3 regions of the Endozoicomonas sp. ALD040 genome follow, and region 2 is predicted to be linked to each of the others. Evidence: predicted binding sites of a transcription regulator. Region 2 holds the regulator's gene; each other region holds the start of a gene.
What was found. Region 2 encodes LexA, which represses DNA repair genes until DNA is damaged. Its sites were predicted from a motif close to TACTGTNTANNTANACAGTA; they were not measured.

Region 1 (2,276 bases), 1.5 Mb from region 2:
AGGCCATGGCTGGGACTTGCTCTTACGGGTCGTAGTGATTTGGATGCTCAGGCAGAAGCTATTCAGAACGTGTCGTATTATACCGCTTATTACGACGATGAAGCCTTCTTGAAAGAGTATTTGGAGATTATCAGAAGAATAGATCCGGGTGACATAAAAATTGTTACCGACCTTAAATGGTCAATGTTATCAACAGAATCCTTTAAAGAAATGCTCAGTGAACTGGGTTTTGGCAATGTTCATTACAAATCAAACAGTGCATCAAATAGCTATTGTCAGCGCACAACCTCTGAATATAAAAAAATAACGTATAGCGATTGTGACCCTAATGTCTCTGAATATAGAAAAATAACGTTTATCGATTCTGGTTTTATTGATAACGACAATGCTTACAATGCTCTGGCTTACTTCTCTCAACCATTAACCCTGGTTACAGGAGATATCAACCTGGCCAAAGCCATCACAATGAATAAGATTCCTTTTTACCAATGGCGTCATTTTCAAACTCAGGTGAACGAACATCTTCAATCACTCTGGCAAGGCACAGGCCTTGAGTCATTTTTCGTGAATGACTATCAGCCAGAAATAAAGGCAGCAGCACTGAATCAATTTAACCAGGACTCACCGCTTCGTCGTCAGACAAACAAGCAAATCATTAAGGCAAAAAACGCCATGCCTGATCTGCTGGATGTTGTATGGCTGGTCCACTGCCCCAATGCTGAAGTTTGGCGTCTCGATACACAAGTTAAGAGAAAGTTGGTACAGGGTGAGAACAAGGAATTATTTGATGAAATCAAAAACACAGAAAGCAAGGATATTCGTGATATTTTGGCAACCAAGGTACTGATTCAGCACATATTCGATCAGAATACCGGTTATGATAAAGAACAGCTTGACGAATTCTTCAAGTTAATTAATGACTCAAGGCTCAGGGAGTACCTGCTATCATTGCTGAACGTATATTGAACCAACTGGCCAGATACTTGAAAAAGGCTGAAGCCTTGGGCTGTCTGCTTATTCAGGGCTATGATACGGCCAGAAAGAAACTTATTATAGGCAGCTGTACCATTGATCTGATGTAACTTTTGTTGACCTGATGCGTTTAATCATTGCTGAAAAACCCAGTCTGGGCAGAGCCATAGCCGATGTTTTGCCCCGCCCCCATAAACGACAGGATGGCTACATAGAGACCGCATCCGGTGATGTCGTCACCTGGTGTATAGGCCACCTGCTGGAGCAGGTTGAGCCTGAGCAGTATGACCCTGCCTTCAAGCAATGGCGTTTTGAACATTTGCCTATTGTTCCCCAGCAGTGGCAACTGCAACCACGAAAAAACACTCGCTCCCAGTTATCGGTGATTCGTAAGCTGTTGAAAACGGCTGATGTCATTGTTCATGCCGGAGACCCGGACAGGGAAGGGCAGTTGCTGGTCGATGAAGTGTTGGATTATCTCAAACTTTCACCAACCCGCAGAAAAAGTGTCCGTCGTCTTTTAGTGAATGACTTGAACGGTCCGGCAGTTAAGAAAGCCTTCGATCGAATGCAGAGCAATTCTGATTTTGTACCTCTTTCTGTTTCCGCTCTGACACGCTCCCGTGCCGACTGGCTCTATGGTATCAATTTAACCCGTGCCTATACCGTTCTTGGCAAAAAGGCAGGTTATGGCGGTTTGCTTTCTGTCGGTCGGGTACAGACTCCGGTTTTGGGCCTGGTGGTTCGAAGAGACGAAGATATTGCCGATTTCCAACCCAAACCTTATTTCGAAGTCTTTGCCCTGCTGGTGACTGACCAGGGTGAGTGTTTCAAGGCAAAATGGCAACCCAGTGAAGCCTGCCAGCCCTGGATGGATGACGAGGGCCGTGTACTTGATCGTCGACTGGCGGAAAATGTTGTCAGCAGGATTCAGGGCAAGGAGGGGACAGTCACTAAGCTGGAGAAGAAACCTGGCAAGGAATCGCCACCGTTACCCTATTCACTTTCCGCTCTTCAGATTGATGCTGCCAAACAGTTAAGGATGAGTGCCAAGGAAGTGTTGGATGTCTGTCAAAAGCTTTATGAGCAGAAACTGGTGACTTATCCCCGATCGGATTGTCGTTATCTGCCTGTGGAGCATTTCAGGGAGGCACCGGAAGTGCTTGGCGCGATACGAAGCAATGATGAAAAACTGGCCAGTGCTGTGGACGGTGCATTACCCGACCGCAAAAGCAAAGCCTGGAATGACAGCAAAGTAAGCGCACACCACGGTATTATCCCGACCACCCGAAGAACTGATCTCT
Region 2 (2,276 bases):
CTGACTATGAAATTTTCAGAGGAAGCCAAACAGTATCTTGAAGGGGACCATTTGCAAGTGGCAAAGGTCATGTTTGATGCTGGCATGCGTGAAGTTGCTGAACTCACTCGTCCGCAATCCTCTGAAGAAGAGATTCCTGAGAACAGAGTACTGCACTGACTCCATTTTCATGAAAATGACGGGCATCATGCAACCTGTCTACTGCGAATAGCCAGCCCCTGACACTGTCCATTCCTGGCTGCGCTTTCAAGCTTAGTTAGCCACCCTTTATCCAAATGCCCCAGCCAGCTGATGACAGTGTGGCTGGTTCCGGATGCCAGCGCTTTCCTGGTGAGTTCCAATGTCTGATTAATATTGTTGGAGCTAAAGATTTGCACCTTGTCATGATTTAAGTCGCAATTCTTTAACCAGTGCAGGGTTCTGGTGTCATCTGCCAGAATCAGGGTCAACCAACGTTCACTGTCAGTGGACAGCTGACTGAGCATGGGCGTCAGGAGTTGTTCTGCCTGCCAGGGTTGACCTGAAAGAATGAGTTCATTAATACTGGGCTTCAGAGACTTTTCAGTTTTTCCTGATAAAGTCTTTTCTAGGCGCGAGGGGTTAATGCAGACTGTATTGGTCTGGTAGCTTGGGGCTGAAAAATTGTGCCTTTCACTGCTGGTTCGGTACAGCATAAATTCTTCCTTCTGGCATAGCCCGGACGCTGTTTGTTATTCGCACTTCAGCGTAGTGGGCCTTTAACAACAGCTGCCTGTTGTGAGTAGTGTCTCTGGTAATGGTCAGGCTCATCTTATTCCGTCTAAGGACTGATTTCTGATGACTCCGACGCTTAAACCTTCGATGGCAAAGGCATCCTGAGTGAGATCAACGACTATGGTTTCGAACTCGTCGTTTTCCGGATGCAGCAATACTTTGTTTTTCTGTTTCTCGAATCTTTTTACGGTGACATCATCTTCAATCCGGGCGACGACAACCTGACCGTTTCGAACATCTGTTGTCTTGTGAACGGCCAGCAGGTCACCATCAAGAATCCCGATGTCCTTCATGCTCATTCCTTTTACCCTTAACAGGAAGTCTGCCGATGGGGTGAAGAAAGCGGGATTGAGCATCAGGTGGTCTTCGATATGTTCCTGGGCGAGGATCGGGTTCCCGGCAGCAACTTGTCCGATAATCGGAAGGCCTTCAGGCTGGCTGTCCGGAATACGGATACCGCGGGAGGCGCCGGGGGTAATCTCGATAGCGCCTTTACGGGCCAGTGCCCTGAGATGTTCTTCGGCAGCATTGGGTGAGCGAAAGCCGAAGGTCTTGGCGATTTCGGCTCTGGTGGGTGGGAAACCTGTCTCGTCAATATGAGATTTGATCAGGTCCAGTATCTCGGATTGCCGTTTAGTCAGTTTGATCATGGTCTCTCAATCTGTTTTTTTATACAGTATCTGTGATTATATACAGTATTCTTGTGGTGGCAAGTTATTATCCAGGCTGCGACGATAAGCAAAAACTGACAAGAGGGTCGTCAATGGTGCAGGTGAGGCATGCTTTGCCACCATAGTGATGAGTTGTTGGCTGAAATTCGCAAGCTGAGTCCCTGAAGCTTTTTTTAATAAAAAATCCGGAGGTGGTTAATCTCCGGATTTGGCATTTTATTTATGATTGTGTAGAAGTTAATTTCTTCCGCAGTGCATCCCAGGCATCATTTGAAACTTCTACTTCAAAGCCATCAAAACCATGCCAAACTTTAACAAAATCTACATGTTTGTAATCAAGCCATTCTAATATTCTTTCTCTGATATCAAGGGCATTATCCTTACTACCAGTATGGATAGCTAATCTGGATTTAACTGCTTTGGCACTTTTGATATTAAAATCCTCTTTCGGATCAAACTTATGGTATATTAGTTTACTCACATCAATAGATTCATCATCTGGTAACATATATTTTATAGAGTTAATAGTTTCTTCAATAATTTTTTCGTCTTTTTTGGGTTCATCTATTTTTCTGTAATTTTTATAATTTTCGATAGGAGTCATTTTGCTATCAGCTGTCAAGTCATTTGGTTTCAAACTTTTATCAGATTTCAAATCATTAGATTTCAAGCTTTCAGCTGAGTCATTCCCGGCCGCATAAAATTCTAAAAAGCTGCCATCCTTAATCAGCATCTCCACCAACCGATTGCCTTGTCCATCTACAATGGCAATGTAACCAGGGGAGACAAAATGAAAGTGTGGTGGTTTTTTTGTACCGAAGCCTCTGAGTGTTCTTGTTGCGGCAGTGGCAA
Region 3 (2,276 bases), 2.3 Mb from region 2:
TGAAATCAATATGGGATCAATCGATTTGATTTCAAGGCTGTTGAAATATTCTTTTTTGAATATTCCTCAGCAAAATCACTTATTTGGAAACAACAACCATAGCCGGACGAATCAAACGACCATTCAGCTTGTATCCTTTCTGGAAAACATCAATCACGGTGTTGGCTTCAACATCGGGATTCGGAACCATCGACATGGCCTGATGGAAGTTCGGGTCAAAAGGCTGACCACTGGGGTCTTCCTGAACTACCGCGAAGCGTCCCAATGCATCCAGGAACTGCTTCAGAGTCAGCTTCATACCTTCTACCAGGGCTTCGTGAGACCCTTCTGCCTGTTCGGCACTTTCAATGCCTTTTTCCAGGCTATCAACCACTGGAATCAGTGCGTCAACAAATTTTTCCAGAGCAAATTTGTGAGCCTTTTCAACATCCTGCTCGGCACGACGCTTAATGTTCTGCATTTCAGCAGCAGTACGCAGAGTCTGATCTTTCGCCCTGGCAAGTTCTTCGTTGAGTGCTTCCAGCTGACTCTCAAGGCCGTCGGTCAGATTACCTTCACTGTCGAGTTCAACACCACCCTCTTCGTTCAGCAGGCTTTCTTCTGCCTGCTGCTCTGTGGCTTCTTCCGTTACCTGCTCTTCAGGTTTGCTGCTTTCTACTGTCATTCCAGAATCTCCGACCGGGAGGCAATCATTTAGATGAAACGTATATTGGGTCACGAATTCCGGATTCAAGACCTGAAAAACAGTTTTTTTAACGCAAGCGATCATTTCGCAAAACACCGGGCCGCAAAACAAAATCACAACGGCCCCCCATCTCATTCAGTTCAGGATCAGTGGATTTTTTCAGCTCTGACTTTACGAATCGCACACTTCAGGTTACTGTATATATAAACAGTAAAGCTACAGTAGCGGGTATTTATCATGCTGACCCAACTGTCCATCAGCAACTTCGCCATCGTTGACCAGCTGGATCTGGACATCCATTGTGGAATGACTGTCATTACCGGCGAGACCGGTGCCGGTAAGTCCATCATGCTGGATGCTCTCGGTCTGGCAACGGGTGACAGAACCGATAGTCACTGTGTTCGTCAGGGTACTGACAAAGCTGAGATTCACGCTTCTTTTGATATCAGCCAGTGCACTGCGGCAAAAGCATGGCTGCAAGAAAAAGATCTGGCCAGTGATGATGAGTGCATTCTCCGAAGAGTCATTACCAAAGAGGGACGGTCCCGTGCCTATATCAATGGGACTCTTTCTCCCCTTGCGGATCTTCGGGCCATTGGTGAACGGTTAATTGATATCCATGGCCAGCATGAAAGCCAGTCGTTACTGAAAAAAAGCAACCATCGACTGCTTCTGGATGATTATGCCGACATACAAAAACTGGCCTCCGAAGTGGCTCGCACTGCCCATCAGTTCAACCAGACACATGATGAACTGACCACTCTCAGCCATAATCGCAGGGAGCAGGATGAACGAGTGCAACTGCTCAGCTATCAGCTTCAGGAGCTGGAACAGCTATCGCTTCAGGAAGGAGAGCTGGAACAACTTGAGCAGGAACTCAAACAGTTATCCCATGCTGAAGGCACTCTTTCCGTGTGTCACGAAATCAATGCTATCTGCTCAGACAACGAGGCAGGTAACATTCTCCAGAAACTCTCCACCTGCCTGCAGCGCCTGAGCGATCTGCAAATAGATCACCCAGCCATCAACAACACAATTGAAATGATGTCCTCTGCCCAAATTCAGGTCGAGGAAGCGGTAGGAGAAATCAATCACTTTATCGATCATTTTGATGCCGATCCCGCCAGAATGCGGGATGTGGATGAACGCCTCAGTGCTATTTACGACCTTGCGAGAAAGCACAGGGTTCAACCCGAAGCGTTATTGGAAAAGCAAAGCACGCTTGGCTCTGAGCTGGAGAGCATCCAGTTCAGCGATGAACGGGTTGAAGCATTACAACAAAAGCTGATCGAACTAAAATCCGAGTTTCAGAACCAATGCGAAAAACTCTCCAGAAAACGTCAGTCTGCTGCCAGACAACTTGAAAAAAAAATCACTAGACGCATGGCTTTGCTCGGCCTGCCCCACGGAGAGTTCATCATTGCCCTGACACCGATAGAGGGCAGCATGCTCTCAGCCAATGGTGCTGAAGAGGTCGAATTCCTGGTGACGACTAACCCGGGTCAACCACCCAGAGCACTGGCTAAAGTGGCCTCTGGTGGTGAACTATCGAGAATCAGTCTGGCCATTCAGGTGATAACCGCTCAAACCT

Region 1: ACOJUN_RS00485 (DNA topoisomerase III) is a predicted target of LexA. The motif match lies at 1,005-1,024, and genes of this name have one in related genera.
Region 3: recN (DNA repair protein RecN) is a predicted target of LexA. The motif match lies at 879-898, and genes of this name have one in related genera.

Annotation. Positions count from the first base shown of each region.
Region 1 covers NZ_CP184829.1:188,639-190,914, reverse strand. Annotated here, with positions in the region: gene ACOJUN_RS00490 (hypothetical protein) at 1-966, shown strand, start outside; gene ACOJUN_RS00485 (DNA topoisomerase III) at 1,097-2,276, shown strand, end outside.
Region 2 covers NZ_CP184829.1:5,724,306-5,726,581, reverse strand. Annotated here, with positions in the region: gene ACOJUN_RS20705 (hypothetical protein) at 1-159, shown strand, start outside; gene ACOJUN_RS20700 (SulA-like leucine-rich domain-containing protein) at 186-674, opposite strand; gene lexA (transcriptional repressor LexA) at 786-1,403, opposite strand; gene ACOJUN_RS20690 (serpin family protein) at 1,645-2,276, opposite strand, start outside.
Region 3 covers NZ_CP184829.1:978,603-980,878, forward strand. Annotated here, with positions in the region: gene grpE (nucleotide exchange factor GrpE) at 80-664, opposite strand; gene recN (DNA repair protein RecN) at 923-2,276, shown strand, end outside.